2 regions of the Streptomyces arenae genome follow, and region 2 is predicted to be linked to the other one. Evidence: riboswitches for the same ligand, from Rfam matches in the RefSeq annotation. Region 2 holds a riboswitch; the other holds the start of a gene.
What was found. Region 2 has a riboswitch for cobalamin ahead of MB828_RS05195 (ABC transporter substrate-binding protein). Riboswitches for the same ligand answer to the same signal wherever they lie in the genome.

Region 1 (7,579 bases), on a different contig from region 2:
GAACTTGTCGCCTTCCTTCTTCTGGATCTTGTCCAGGTCGGCGGTCAGCTCGGTGTAGGTCTTCGGGGTGGTCTTGATGCCGGCCGAGGCGGCGATGTCCTTGCGCCAGTTGGCGACGCGGCCACCGGCGTAGTAGGGCACGCCGTAGGTCTTGCCGTCGTAGGTGACCGAGGCCTTGAGGCCGTCGAGCCACTGGTCGGAGCTCGTGAACTGGGTGGCGTCGACGGGGGCGAAGGCACCCTTCACCATGTAGCCGAGCATCTCGGTGTTGCCCATCTCGACCACGTCGGGGGCCTTGTCCGTGGCGAGGACGGCGTCCAGCTTGGTGTTCTTGTCCGGCCAGCCGTAGTACTCGTGCTTGATCTTGATGCCGGGGTGCTTCTTCTGCACGGCGGCGTCGGCGGCCTTCACCAGGTCGGGCCAGTTGTTCTGCGCGTCCACCGTGAGCCAGACGGTCAGCTCCTTGGCGTCCGAGCCCTGGGACTTGTTGTCGTCCTTGTTGTCACTGCCACACGCCGCGACGGAGAAGACCATGCCCGCGATACCAATCGCGGCTATCAGCTTGCGCTTCACGCCACCCTCCTCAGGGATGCCACAAACCCCCCTGCCTCCCCGCACGAGCGTTGGGCCGGGACCTGGACCAATGGTGTAGACCAGTGCGGGAAGCTTGGCCCAGACCACCAGGCCTGTCAAGGGTGGTCGAATAGGCTCCGACCAGCCGTTATGCGACCTACATATGCAAGAACCTTTAAGTAAGAAGCCCTCGAAAACCCGGCGCCCGGACGCGACAATTCCGGTAGACCACTAACGTGGTGGACTAGACCAGAAGGGCCCGCGACGGTATACAGAGGGGATCACGCAGCGTGCAGGGCGAATCCCGGTACGCTGCCGTGCCACGAGGCGAGCCGCATCAGGAGCCGGGAAGGCGGAGCATGAGCACCGACGTCAGCAGTGCGGAGAACGAGAGCGGGACAGCCGTCCGTACCGCGCGCGTGCCCAAGTACTACCGCCTGAAGAAGCACCTCCTCGAGATCACCGAGACCCAGGCCCCCGGCACCCCGGTCCCGCCCGAGCGCACCCTGGCCGCGGAGTTCGACACCTCCCGCACCACCGTCCGCCAGGCCCTCCAGGAACTGGTCGTCGAGGGCCGCCTGGAACGCATCCAGGGCAAGGGCACCTTCGTCGCCAAGCCGAAGGTGTCCCAGGCGCTCCAGCTCACCTCGTACACCGAGGACATGCGCGCCCAGGGCCTGGAACCGACGTCCCAGCTGCTGGACATCGGTTACATCACCGCCGACGACCGGCTGGCCGGCCTGCTCGACATAAGCGCAGGCGGCCGGGTGCTGCGCATCGAGCGGCTGCGCATGGCCAACGGCGAGCCCATGGCCATAGAGACCACCCACCTGAGTGCCAAGCGCTTCCCGGCGCTGCGCCGCTCCCTCGTCAAGTACACGTCCCTGTACACCGCCCTCGCGGAGGTGTACGACGTCCATCTCGCGGAGGCCGAGGAGACCATCGAGACCTCGCTGGCGACCCCCCGCGAGGCCGGCCTGCTCGGCACCGACGTGGGCCTGCCGATGCTGATGCTCTCCCGCCACTCCCTGGACCGCGACGGCCAGCCGGTGGAGTGGGTGCGCTCCGTCTACCGCGGCGACCGCTACAAGTTCGTCGCCCGCCTCAAGCGCCCGCAGGACTGACGCGGACCGTCCTTCACGGAATCGACATACCGAGAGCCCGACTGCCACTTCCGCTGCGGTGACGCCGTGACCTAGATTGCCTGCGCATTACACAGGCGATCGGTGAGGGGACGGAGCCGCGGTATGTCGGATGTACCTGAAGTGAGGCAGTCGGTGGTGACGCCCATACGCGTCGTCATCGCCGTCTGCCTCGTCGCGCCCTTCGTGGCGATGCTGTGGGTGGGCTCCTACGCCAGGACGGACCCGACGTTCATCGGGATCCCGTTCTTCTACTGGTACCAGATGCTGTGGGTGCTGATCTCCACCGCGCTCACCATGACCGCGTACCAGCTGTGGCAGCGTGACCAGCGCGCCCGCAAGGCCGACCACACGAGCGGGGGTGCGCAGCGGTGAAGGACGGCGTGAACGGCGTCGCGCTCGGCGTCTTCATCTTCTTCTTCCTGGCCGTCACGGTCATGGGATTCCTGGCCGCGCGCTGGCGCAAGGCCGAGAACGAGCACAGCCTCGACGAATGGGGCCTGGGCGGCCGGTCGTTCGGGACCTGGGTGACCTGGTTCCTGCTCGGCGGCGACCTCTACACGGCGTACACGTTCGTCGCCGTACCCGCGGCGATCTACGCGGCGGGCGCGGCCGGTTTCTTCGCCGTGCCGTACACGATCCTGGTCTACCCGCTGATCTTCACGTTCCTGCCCCGCCTGTGGTCGGTCTCCCACAAGCACGGCTACGTGACGACCTCGGACTTCGTACGCGGCCGGTTCGGCTCCAAGGGCCTCTCCCTCGCGGTCGCGCTGACCGGCATCCTGGCGACGATGCCCTACATCGCGCTCCAGCTCGTCGGCATCCAGGCGGTCCTCGACGTGATGGGCGTCGGCGGCGGCGACGGCACCAACTGGTTCGTGAAGGACCTGCCGTTGCTCATCGCCTTCGGCGTGCTGGCGGCCTACACCTACTCCTCGGGCCTGCGCGCGCCCGCTCTGATCGCGTTCGTGAAGGACGGGCTGATCTACCTCGTCATCGCGGTGGCGATCATCTACATCCCGATCAAGCTGGGCGGCTTCGACGACGTCTTCGCCAAGGCGGGCCACGCGTTCGCCCAGACCAACCCGGCGACCGGCAAACCGCGCGGCGCGCTGGCACCCCCGGAGGCGGGCCAGTGGACGTACGCCACGCTGGCGCTGGGCTCCGCGCTCGCGCTGTTCATGTACCCGCACTCGATCACCGCGACGCTCTCCTCCAGGAGCCGTGACGTGATCCGCCGGAACACCACGATCCTGCCGCTGTACTCGCTGATGCTCGGTCTGCTGGCCCTGCTCGGCTTCATGGCGATCGCGGCCGGCGTCAAGGTCACCAACGGCCAGCTGGCGATCCCGCAGCTGTTCGAGAACATGTTCCCGGACTGGTTCGCCGGCGTCGCCTTCGCGGCGATCGGCATCGGCGCGCTGGTCCCCGCGGCCATCATGTCCATCGCGGCCGCGAACCTCTTCACCCGCAACATCTACCGGGACTTCATCAAGCCGGACGCCACGCCGAAGCAGGAGGCCCAGGTCTCCAAGCTGGTGTCCCTGCTGGTGAAGGTGGGCGCGCTGGTCTTCGTCCTCACCATGGACAAGACGGTCGCCATCAACTTCCAGCTGCTGGGCGGCATCTGGATCCTTCAGACCTTCCCGGCGCTGGTGGGCGGCCTGTTCACCCGCTGGTTCCACCGCTGGGCGCTGCTCGCGGGCTGGGCGGTCGGCATGGTCTACGGCACGGCCGCGGCGTACGGGGTGGCCTCGCCCACCCAGAAGCACTTCGGCGGCTCGGCCAAGGAGATCCCGGGCATCGGCGAGATCGGCTACATCGGCCTCACGGCGTTCGTGCTGAACGTGGTGGTGACGGTGGTCCTGACCTTCGCCCTCAAGGCCCTCAAGGCCCCCGAGGGCATCGACGAGACCACCCCGGCGGACTACACGGCCGACGCGGGCGACCCCGGCGTCGAAGTGGAACTGCCCCCGGCCGTAGCGCCCCTTTAGGGGCGCGGGGAACTGCGCGAGCAACCCCGTACGACCCGCAGCGGGCCGCCGAGAGTACCCTCCTCGGCGGCCCGCTCTTCGTATCTCACCGTACGAACAATCTGACGCTCCGACACCTCCACGACACAACATCTGGGGGTGACACGACAGCCCGGCACTAGATGTATGCTCATGCTCGCTGTCGCCGCAGGGGAATCCGGTGCGAATCCGGAACTGTCCCGCAACGGTGTACTTGTGCGCATCCGCGCACGAGAGTCAGTCCGAGGACCTGCCGACAGCACGCCCGGCCACCCGGTCAGGGCGTCTGACGTCCGGGCCTCGTGGAGTGGGCCAGGGTCTCGACGCGCGCCCCCGCGCGCTCGCGCTGCCCGCTGCCCTCCGCCAGGCCCCGTGCCGAGCGAGGGAGAGCCCCACGTGACCATCGCGCCAGCCGATCCGGCTTCAGCGACCACGACCGCCGCGGAGACCGACGGTCCAGGAACGGCCCTGCTGCGGATCCTGACCGAGCTGACCGGAGACCTCCCCGACGCCGACCCCGGCCGGGTCGCCGCCGCCGCGCTGCGCGGCCGGTCCGCGCGGGCCGACGAGTCGGAGTTGCGCGAGCTGGCCACCGAGGCCGCCGCCGGTCTGATCTCGGAGGACCCCGCCTACTCCCGGCTGGCTGCCCGCCTGCTCACCCTCACCATCCGCGCCGAGGCCGCCTCGCAGGGCGTCACGTCCTTCACCGAGTCGGTCGCCGTGGGCCACCGGGAGGGCCTCATCGCCGACCGCACCGCCGAGTTCGCGCGGCTGCACGCGGCGCGCCTGGACGCGCTCGTCGACCCGGCCGCCGACGACCGCTTCGGCTACTTCGGCCTGCGCACCCTGCACAGCCGCTACCTGCTCCGGCACCCGATCACCCGCAAGGTCGTCGAGACCCCCCAGCACTTCATGCTCCGGGTCGCCGCAGGTCTCGCCGAGGACGACACCGCCCGCGCGGTGGACGAGGTCGCCGCGCTCTACGGCCTGATGAGCCGCCTCGACTACCTCCCGTCCTCCCCCACCCTGTTCAACTCCGGTACCCGGCACCCCCAGATGTCGTCCTGCTACCTCCTCGACTCCCCGAAGGACGAGCTGGACTCCCTCTACGACCGCTACCACCAGGTCGCCCGGCTCTCGAAGCACGCCGGCGGCATCGGTCTCTCGTACTCCCGGATCCGCGGCCGCGGTTCGCTGATCCGCGGCACCAACGGGCACTCCAACGGCATCGTGCCGTTCCTGAAGACCCTGGACGCCTCGGTCGCCGCCGTGAACCAGGGCGGCCGGCGCAAGGGCGCGGCCGCGGTCTACCTGGAGACCTGGCACTCCGACATCGAGGAGTTCCTGGAGCTGCGCGACAACACCGGCGAGGACGCCCGCCGTACGCACAACCTCAACCTCGCGCACTGGATCCCGGACGAGTTCATGCGCCGGGTGAACGCCGACGAGCCGTGGTCCCTGTTCTCCCCCGCCGACGTGCCGGAGCTGGTGGACCTGTGGGGCGCGGAGTTCGACGCCGCCTACCGCAAGGCCGAGGCCGACGGGCTCGCGCGCAGGACCATCCCGGCCCGTGACCTGTACGGCCGGATGATGCGCACCCTCGCACAGACCGGCAACGGCTGGATGACCTTCAAGGACGCGGCCAACCGCACCGCCAACCAGACGGCCACGCCCGGTCACGTCGTCCACTCCTCCAACCTCTGCACGGAGATCCTGGAGGTCACGGACGACGGTGAGACGGCGGTCTGCAACCTCGGCTCGGTGAACCTCGGCGCCTTCGTCGACACGACGGCCGGTGACATCGACTGGGAGCGGCTGGACGAGACCGTCCGCACCGCGGTCACCTTCCTGGACCGGGTCGTCGACATCAACTTCTACCCGACCGAGCAGGCGGGCCGCTCCAACGCCAGGTGGCGGCCGGTGGGCCTGGGCGCGATGGGCCTCCAGGACGTCTTCTTCAAGCTGCGGCTGCCCTTCGACTCCCCCGAGGCCAAGGCCCTCTCCACCCGGATCGCCGAGCGGATCATGCTCGCCGCGTACGAGGCCTCCGCCGGCCTCGCCGAGCGCAACGGCCCCGTGCCGGCCTGGGAGAAGACCCGTACCGCACGGGGTGTGCTGCACCCCGACCACTACGGCGTCGAGTTCACCTGGCCGGAGCGCTGGGCGGCGCTGCGCGCACGGATCGCCACCTCCGGGCTGCGCAACAGCCTGCTCCTCGCCATCGCGCCCACCGCCACCATCGCGTCCATCGCCGGCGTCTACGAGTGCATCGAGCCGCAGGTCTCGAACCTCTTCAAGCGGGAGACGCTGTCCGGTGAGTTCCTCCAGGTCAACTCGTACCTGGTGCGGGAGCTCAAGGAGCTCGGCGTCTGGGACGCCCGGACCCGGGAGGCGCTGCGCGAGGCGAACGGCTCCGTGCAGGACTTCGTCTGGATCCCGGAGGACGTACGGCGGCTCTACCGCACGGCGTGGGAGATCCCGCAGCGCGGACTGATCGACATGGCCGCGGCCCGCACCCCCTACCTGGACCAGGCCCAGTCCCTGAACCTGTTCCTGGAGACGCCGACCATCGGCAAGCTCTCCTCGATGTACGCGTACGCCTGGAAGTCCGGGCTGAAGACGACGTACTACCTGCGCTCGCGCCCGGCGACCCGTATCGCCCGCGCCGCGCAGGCCCAAGCCACCATCCCCGTGCAGCAGACGGCCGATCCCGACGCCGTCGCCTGCTCCCTTGAGAACCCCGAGTCCTGCGAGGCCTGCCAGTGATGTCCAGCAAGAACCTTCTCGACCCCGGCTTCGAGCTCACGCTCCGTCCGATGCGCTACCCGGACTTCTACGAGCGCTACCGGGACGCCATCAAGAACACCTGGACCGTGGAGGAGGTCGACCTCCACTCCGACGTCGCCGACCTCGCGAAGCTCAGCCCGTCCGAGCAGCACCTCATCGGCCGGCTGGTCGCCTTCTTCGCGACCGGCGACTCGATCGTGGCGAACAACCTGGTGCTCACGCTGTACAAGCACATCAACTCCCCCGAGGCGCGGCTCTACCTGAGCCGGCAGCTGTTCGAGGAGGCGGTGCACGTCCAGTTCTACCTGACCCTGCTGGACACCTATCTGCCCGACCCGGAGGACCGTGCCGCGGCCTTCGCGGCCGTCGAGAACATCCCCTCCATCCGGGAGAAGGCGGAGTTCTGCTTCCGGTGGATGGACTCGGTGGAGAACCTGGACCGGCTGGAGTCCAAGGCCGACCGCCGGCGCTTCCTGCTCAACCTGATCTGCTTCGCCGCGTGCATCGAGGGCCTGTTCTTCTACGGCGCCTTCGCGTACGTCTACTGGTTCCGCAGCCGTGGCCTGCTGCACGGTCTCGCCACGGGCACCAACTGGGTGTTCCGTGACGAGACGATGCACATGAGCTTCGCCTTCGACGTGGTCGACACGGTCCGCAAGGAGGAGCCGGAGCTCTTCGACGACGAACTCCGGCAGCAGGTCACCGACATGCTGCGGGAGGCCGTCGAGGCGGAGCTGCAGTTCGCCCGTGACCTGTGCGGTGACGGCCTGCCGGGCATGAACACCGACTCGATGCGGCAGTACCTGGAGTGCGTCGCCGACCAGCGGCTCGGCCGCCTCGGCTTCGCCCCCGTGTACGGCTCGGAGAACCCGTTCTCCTTCATGGAGCTCCAGGGTGTTCAGGAGCTGACGAACTTCTTCGAGCGCCGTCCGTCCGCGTACCAGGTGGCGGTGGAGGGCACCGTCGACCTGGACGAGGACTTCTGAGCCTGCCGCTCACGGGCCTCCCGGTCCTCGTGGGCCTCCCTGATCTGCCGGTCGATGCGCCTGTCGCGCAGGACGCCGA
Region 2 (7,579 bases):
ACCAGGAGCTCGCCGCGGACCGGATGGCGGCCCGGCACGCGGGCCGTGACGCGACGGCCGCTGCACTACGTGCCCTTCCGGTGCTCACTGGCGCGTACACCCACTACCTGGAGACGTACGCCGGAATGGGTGGGCCGCTGGGAGTACTGCCGCCTGTGGGCGAGGTGCACGGCGGTTTCTGCCGGTTGCTCGCCGCTCGAACTGGAGAGCGGCTCGCTGCGCTCTCCGCCGGGCAGCGTCCGCCGCGCCCGCACCCGTACGATTCGCACCCGCCGTTGGCCGAACGGATCGCCCTTGTCGAGCAGTTGCCCGGCGATGGCCGGCCTGATGAATCAGCCGACGGGCCAGGCGGGTTGACCCTGCTGCGCGACCCGGGCATGGTGTTCGCCGCGCTGGAGGCGCGAACGCTGTCGCAGGAGGCGGCGGGGCTGCGGCGGATGAGTTGGGACGACCTCGTCATGGCCCGCGCGGTCGCCGACGCCGCGGGCTGGTCCCGGCCGCTGCGCGTCGCCGTGGCCAGGGCGCTTCGCTCATCGACGCAAGGCGCGGACGGTACGGCGACCGTACGCCGAGATTCCACGGCCGAGGAAGCGGCCAACGACCTCTTGCCGGACCTGGAGGAGATACTCGACGCCTTCGACCGCGGCCTGCTGTGGACGGCGGTCGCCGACCGCATGCCCAAACCGCATCAAGCGGCGCGACTTACCGGGCCGTCCGCCCGTAACTTCATTCGGCCCAGGGTCTTCGACGGGCTCGCGGGCATGGTCCACCTGCGCCTCGCCGAGTCCGGACAGGCTGAACCGGACATCGCCTGGTCGGGGCGGCCCGGGCTCATTCTGCCCGAGGCGTGGGAGAAGGGCATGGACGACGCCGTCGACGCGGCTGTCGCCGACACACCCGACACCGCGCCGCTGCGCGCCCTACTCTCCGGCCCCCACCGCGTCTCCGCATAGCCGCCGTGCGGCAGGCTGCCGGGCAATGGAACGATCCCCGCCCGCCTCAACTCGACGCCACGTTCACGAATGCGGTCTGACATGAGCCACCAAGCCGCGTTCACGGACCACGACCGTCCTGCTGGCGGCAGCCTCTGTGACGTAGTCCTGGACGAGTTGCTTCAGCTGCCCTGGCGGCCCCGCGAGAACGGAGTTCGAGTTGCTGTTGTGCCTGCGGTTGAAACGGGCAGGCATGTGGCGTGGCGGTGCGGTCAGGCCTTGACGGTCATGCGCTCGACTGCGGGTAGTCCTTTGTCCCACCAATGTCCGTAACGCCGGTAGACAGCCGGGTCACGGTTGACGAGCAGGGCTGACAGTCTCTCTGCCTCCTCCGTCAGACCTCGCCACGCGGTTTTGCCGAGCTTGTGGAAGGCGGTCAGCTCCAGGCCGCCGTCAGTCGCCCGCCACACTCCGGCGACCTGCCCGTCGACGAGCAGACAGGGCAGCACGTCGCCGTTGCGCCGGACGACCAGCGGGCGGTACGCCTCAGGCATGACCCGGCCGGGGACGACGTGGGCCAAGAGCGTGCTGTCCCACATCGGGAGCAGTCTCGGCGGCGCCGGGGTGTCCTCGGCGGGCACGGTGGCGTCCACGAGGTCGAACAGGGCGGCCCGGCCCGGCCCGGCCCGGCCACCCGTACCACCTGGTCGCCGAGCGCGTTCAGCGCCTGGGCTATCGCGGGCCGCGTCAGCAGGGTGAACCGGGCGAAGTCCTGGGCCGACGCGGGCCCGAACGCTCGTAGGTAGGCGAGCAGCAGCCGCTGGACCCCGGCGTCCGCCTGCTGTGGAGCGGATCCAGTGTCCGCCGGGGAGGCGCGGTAGGTGTTCGGCTGTGTGAACGACCACGGTCCGCCCGTCGGCACGTGATGCACAGGCGCGTACGTGCGCAGTGCCCACCACACCCGGTGCGCGTGCTCGCCGAACGTCCCCGTGACGTCGACCTCCACCTCGGCGCCGGTGCGGGGCCGCTCCAGGAAACCGGCGAGCTTCGGGAGCAGTCCGTCAGCGTCGGTGGGAGCCAGTCCTGTCGCCGCGAAACGTCTGTCATGCAGCCGCGACGCCCGCAGAGTGCTCAGCATCGCGGCGCGGTAGGGCTCGTAGTCCTCGGCGTGGACGGCGTGCAGCGTGATCCGCATGAGGGTTGCCTTCACGATGCGGCGGTTCGCGAACGCCGCGTCGAGATCCGCAGGTGCGAAGTCCCGCACGCGATTCCACAACGCCAGATACGGTGACGCCGGCGCCTGCGCCTGGACGGCGCAGATCCGGCGAACAGCCTCCGCCACGTCGAGGCGCTGACGTTCGAGCAGGAGCTGACGGTCCAGGGTGGCCAGGGCGAGCTGCCGGGGAGTGAGTGTCACGCCCGGATTATGTCTCCACCCGCCAGTCGCAGTCGGCGGAGCCGAGTTCGAGGACCGCGCCAGCGGTGGCCCAGGCCGCTCTGCTCCGCGTCGAGGGCGTCTCGTGGCACGCGCGGAGGGCCGTGCGGCCGGGTCGGCGGCCGCCGTTCGGATCGCCCAAGGCGGCCCTTCAGGTGATTGCCGGACGCCTCACGAGCCGCACAGCCGTCGCAGGGGTACGTCGTCTCAGCACAGGACGGACCCAGAACACCGTGAGGAGCTCGGGGATGTACGCAGCAGTCCGGCGGTACGAAGGGGTGACCGATTCGGCCGAGGCGGCACGTCTCGTGAACGAGGGGTTCGTGCCGCTCATGCGTCAGGTCTCCGGCTTCGTGGCCTACTACTGGATCGATGCCGGGGACGGAGTGATGGTCTCGACCAGCGTCTTCCGGGACCGGGCCGGTGCCGAGGAATCGATCTCGAGGGCTGCGGACTTCGTCCGGGCCAACCTCGCGGCACTGCTTCCCAACCCTCCCGAGGTGGTGGCGGGCGAGGTGGTGGCTTCCGCATGACAGCGTTCGCTCCGTGAGGCTCCGCGCGGTCAGTCGAACCCCACGACCAAGCGGACTCCGTCGTCCCCGAATCGCCCGGCCAGAGCCTTCATCACAGCGAAGACGTGCGGCCACTGAGTCCCCGAACCCAAGACAGCACCCGCGGTCAGTGGGGGAAGAGGATTGCCCGGGACCGGGACCCCGCTCCAGAGGACGGCTTCCCCGACTCGGACGCCGATCTGTCGTGCCCTGGTCTGGGGCCGGTTGCCGGCAGCAGAGTGCGCATCGCCGGGCTGTTCGGGGGCGGACCGCACACCACTGCCGAGGGGAGCTGGGAGCGATGGTGGCACATCTTCCACTTCAACTGCTCCGGGCTCCGAGCCGTCGGATTCTCGTCCTCCGGGCAGAGCCTGGCCGTAGCGACGAGTAGTGATCTGTCCCTGTGGACCCGCGGGGTCGGCCACGACCGCAGTGGTGGTGGCGAAGCCTGAATGAATCGGGCTCGACTCGTTGCGACCGCCGCCGCCGTCTCAGAAGGCTGCTGCCGCTTGGCACCGGCCGCACAGGCTTGTCGGCACGGTGAGGGCCGGGGGTGGGGGGTGGGGGTGGGTGCGAGAAGATCGTTGGTGAGTGTTGTGGGCATCAGCTGCTGGAAGGAAACGTCGAGACCATGGCTGTCATCGAAGTCCGTGGCCTGACCGAGGTGTTCGGGTGAGAGGCCCCGGAGAGCACGTCCTGCTGCGTGTCGAGGGACGGGCCGCGCACATCATCCTGAACCGGCCCGCGGCCATCAACGCGCTGTCGCACGCCATGGTGTCCCGTATCGCCGAGGCCCTGACGGCCTGGGAACACGACCCGGCCGTCGAGACCGTCGTCATCACCGGCGCGGGCGAGCGCGGCCTGTGCGCCGGCGGCGACATCCGCGCCGTCCACGACGACGCCCGGTACGGCGACGGCTCCGCCGCGGCCGCGTTCTGGCGCGACGAGTACCACCTCAACGCCCGGATCGCCCGCTACCCCAAGCCGTACGTCGCCGTCATGGACGGCATCGTCATGGGCGGTGGGGTGGGGATCTCCGCGCACGGGGACGTCCGGATCGCCACCGAGCGCTCCCGGATCGCCATGCCGGAGACCGGCATCGGCTTCGTCCCCGATGTGGGCGGCACCTTCCTGCTCGGCCGCGCCCCCGGCGAACTCGGCACCCATCTCGCCCTGACCGGGGCCCAGATCGGCGCCGCCGACGCCGTCCTGTGCGGACTCGCCGACCACTACCTGCCGTCCGGCTCGGTCCCGGCGTTCCTCGCCGACCTCGCCGGCCTGCCCGTCGCCGAGGCGCTGGCCCGCTGGGCGGGGCCGGTGCCCGGCGGCGAAGGCGAACTGGGGGGCCAGCGCGCCTGGATCGACGCCTGCTACGCCGCCGACACCGTCGAGGAGATCGTCCGGCGGCTGTCCGCCCACGGTGACGCGGCGGCGAAGGAGACGGCGGAGATCCTGCTCGGCAGGTCGCCGACGGCCCTGAAGGTCACCCTGGAGGCGGTGCGCCGGGCCCGGCGACTGGGCTCGCTGGAGCAGGTGCTGGACCAGGAGTACCGGGTGTCCTGCGCGGCCCTCAGCACCCCTGACCTGGTGGAGGGCATCCGTGCCCAGGTCGTCGACAAGGACCGCGCCCCGCACTGGTCCCCGGCCACCCTCACCGAGGTCACCGACGCCGACGTCGACCGGCACTTCGCCCCGCTCGGCGAGCGTGAACTGGGTCTCGCACGACCCTGACGAACCCTCACCGGGCCTCGACCGGGCCGTGCCGTGGCCCGGCCGGGCCGGGCCGTTCCGGGCCTCGACTGGGCCGTTCCGTGGCCCGGCCAGGCTCGGAACTCGCCGGGCGCCGGCCGTGCACCAGCGGCGAGAGGAAGATCACGCCAGGTGACGCGGTCTTGGCCGGTCCTCCGACACGCGGTACGGTCTGTCCGGTATCGACGACAGCGAGACGGAAGCCGGTGGGAATCCGGCACGGTCGCGCCACTGTATGCAAGAGCCTCCGGGCCCTTGTGAGTCAGACCCGTGGCTGTCGTCCTGTGTGCACCACCGAGATGGGACGCGAACTCCCAGAGGAGGTTCTGCCATGGCGCAGACCGTCGCCCAGCCGACAGCAACCACCCCCGTCGTCCCCGCCAAGCTGCCGCTGTCCGCGATAGCTCCGTGGGCGGTCTTCTTCGGCATCCTGATGCTCGTCCTGCTCTACTTCGTCGGCGCCGAGCAGGGCGCCACCTCCGTGTTCAGCGGCACGGACGTCCACGAGTGGGTGCACGACGCCCGCCACCTGCTCGGCTTCCCCTGCCACTGACGCGAGGGACGCCGTCCAGCCCATGAACTCCGCAACAGTCCGGAACCTCCTGGTGCGGGGCATGCTCGCCGGCCTCGCCGCCGGCGTGCTCGCCCTGGTCGTGGCCTACCTGCTCGGTGAGCCGAACGTCGACAAGGCGATCGGCTTCGAGGACGCCCACGCGCACGAGCACGAGATGGAGGTCGTCTCCCGCTCCCTCCAGTCCACCGCGGGCCTCGCCACCGGTGTCCTGGTCTACGGGGTGTCCTTCGGCGGCATCGCGGCCCTCGCCTACTGCTTCGCCCTGGGCCGGGTCGGCCGGTTCGGCCCACGGCCGACCGCGCTGCTGCTGTCCGGCTGCGCGCTGCTCGCCGTGTACGTGGTGCCGTTCCTCAAGTACCCGGCCAACCCGCCGTCGGTGGGTGACCCGGACACCATCGGCAAGCGCACCACGCTGTACTTCCTGATGATGCTGCTCAGCGTGCTGCTGGCGGTCGCCGCCACCCTCCTCGGCAAGCGGCTCCGGCCGCGTCTGGGCACCTGGTGGGCGACCGTGCTCGCGGTGGCCGCGTTCGGCGTCGCCGTCGGGCTGGCGTACCAGTTCCTGCCGGCCGTCAACGAGGTCCCGAAGGACTTCCCGGCCACCCTGCTGTGGCGGTTCCGGCTCTCGGCGCTCGCCATCCAGGTGGTGCTGTGGGGCGGATTCGGCCTGCTGTTCGGCGAGTTGGCCGAGCGGCAGCTCAACCCGAAACCGGCGAAGGCCGCGGCCGCCGGACGGACCGTCCCCGCCGCCCGCTGACCGGCCTCCGGCACACGAGGGCCCGCCGGACCCGTCCGGGGCTCTCGTGTGCTCCGTCGGGTCTTGGGACCCCGCTGCCCCCGCCGCGTTGGAATAGCCTGGTGGGGCCAGTCGTGCCACATCCGTGGTCAGGGAATCCGGTGCGAATCCGGAGCTGACGCGCAGCGGTGAGGGGGACGGGCGGGGCAAGACGCCACTGGGAGACCGGGAAGGCGCCCCGACCGGACGAACCCGAGTCCGAAGACCTGCTGGCACCTTCGCGCCGAGCGCGAAGTGACGTCCGCAGGCCAGGCTCCGCGTACGAGCCCCGACCCCCGAGGCATGCCCGTGTTCCTCCGCGCCCCCGCGCTGCTCCGCGCCCCCGTGTTCCTCCGCGCCCCCGCGCTGCTCATGACCTCCTCCCTGCTGCTCACCGCGTGCGGTTCCACCGGCCAGGCCGGGCGGGAGCAGGCGAGTGGCCACGGCTATCCGCGCACCGTCGACAACTGCGGCCACCGGGTCACCCTGAAGTCGCCCCCGAGGCGGGCCGTCTCCCTCAACCAGGGCAGCACCGAGATCCTGCTCTCGCTCGGCCTCGCCGACCGCATGGCCGGCACCGCCACCTGGACCGACCCGGTGCCGAAGAGCCTGGCGAAGGCCGACGCGTCCGTGCCGCGCCTCGCCGACGACAACCCCTCCTTCGAGAAGGTCCTGGCCGCCGAACCCGACCTCGTCACCGCCTCCTTCGTCGCCACTCTCGGCACCGGCGGCGTCGCCACCCGCGAGCAGTTCGAGAAGCTCGGCGTACCGACGTACGTCTCACCCGCCGACTGCTCCGAGGGCAAGGACAACGACAGCGGCGGAGACGGATCGCGCCGCAGGCCCCTCACCCTCGACGCGGTGTACGGCGAGATACGCGACCTGGCCCGCGTGTTCGGCGTGGAAGCGCGCGGCGAGAAACTGGTCGCCTCGCTGAAGAAGCGGGTCAGCACGGCCACCGCCGGGCTGCACGCCTCCGGTGTCTCCCTCATGTACTGGTTCGCCAACTCCCAGTCGCCCTACCTGGCCGGCTGCTGCGGCGCGCCCGGCGCCATCACCCGTGCCGTCGGCGCGGAGAACGCCTTCGCCGACACCCATGACGAGTGGCCCCAGATCAACTGGGAGACCGTCGCCGACCGCGACCCCGACGTCATCGTCCTCGGTGACCTCACCCGCAGGCAGCAGACCGCGGAGACGGCCAAGGCCAAGATCCGTTTCCTGGAGACCAACCCCGCCACCCGCAACCTGGCCGCGGTGCGCGAGAAGCGGTACGTGCTGCTGAGCGGGCAGGCGATGAACCCGTCCATCCGCACGGTCGACGGGATCGAGCGGGTCGCCGCCGGGCTGCGCGCCTTCGGGCTCGTCAAGTGAGCGTGCGCGCCCTGCTGTTGACGGGCGGGGGAGTGGCCGCGGTGCTCGGGTCGATCGCCGTGGCCGTGACCATCGGCCCCGCCGACATCTCCACGGGGGACGTGTGGGCGTCCGTCGGGTCCCATCTCGGCCTGGGCGAGAGCGGGTTGGCACCGCTCAGGGACGGCATCGTGTGGGACCTGCGGATGCCGC

Region 1: it holds a riboswitch for cobalamin, as region 2 does, so the genes downstream of both, MB828_RS11980 (ribonucleoside-diphosphate reductase subunit alpha) here and MB828_RS05195 (ABC transporter substrate-binding protein) in region 2, are expected to answer to the same signal.

What each region holds. Positions count from the first base shown of each region.
Region 1 covers NZ_JAKQYH010000023.1:4,679-12,257, forward strand. Annotated here, with positions in the region: gene MB828_RS11960 (extracellular solute-binding protein) at 1-573, opposite strand, end outside; gene MB828_RS11965 (GntR family transcriptional regulator) at 933-1,697, shown strand; gene MB828_RS11970 (DUF3311 domain-containing protein) at 1,821-2,090, shown strand; gene mctP (monocarboxylate uptake permease MctP) at 2,087-3,709, shown strand; cobalamin riboswitch at 3,875-3,999, shown strand; gene MB828_RS11980 (ribonucleoside-diphosphate reductase subunit alpha) at 4,124-6,493, shown strand; gene MB828_RS11985 (ribonucleotide-diphosphate reductase subunit beta) at 6,493-7,500, shown strand; gene MB828_RS11990 (hypothetical protein) at 7,413-7,579, opposite strand, start outside.
Region 2 covers NZ_JAKQYH010000010.1:65,056-72,634, forward strand. Annotated here, with positions in the region: gene MB828_RS05160 (M48 family metallopeptidase) at 1-953, shown strand, start outside; partial or broken gene MB828_RS05165 (winged helix DNA-binding domain-containing protein) at 1,205-2,349, opposite strand; gene MB828_RS05170 (hypothetical protein) at 2,616-2,900, shown strand; partial or broken gene MB828_RS05175 (hypothetical protein) at 3,053-3,370, shown strand; gene MB828_RS05180 (enoyl-CoA hydratase/isomerase family protein) at 3,591-4,649, shown strand; cobalamin riboswitch at 4,819-4,959, shown strand; gene MB828_RS05185 (CbtB domain-containing protein) at 4,999-5,220, shown strand; gene MB828_RS05190 (CbtA family protein) at 5,243-5,998, shown strand; cobalamin riboswitch at 6,090-6,265, shown strand; gene MB828_RS05195 (ABC transporter substrate-binding protein) at 6,320-7,387, shown strand; gene MB828_RS05200 (FecCD family ABC transporter permease) at 7,384-7,579, shown strand, end outside.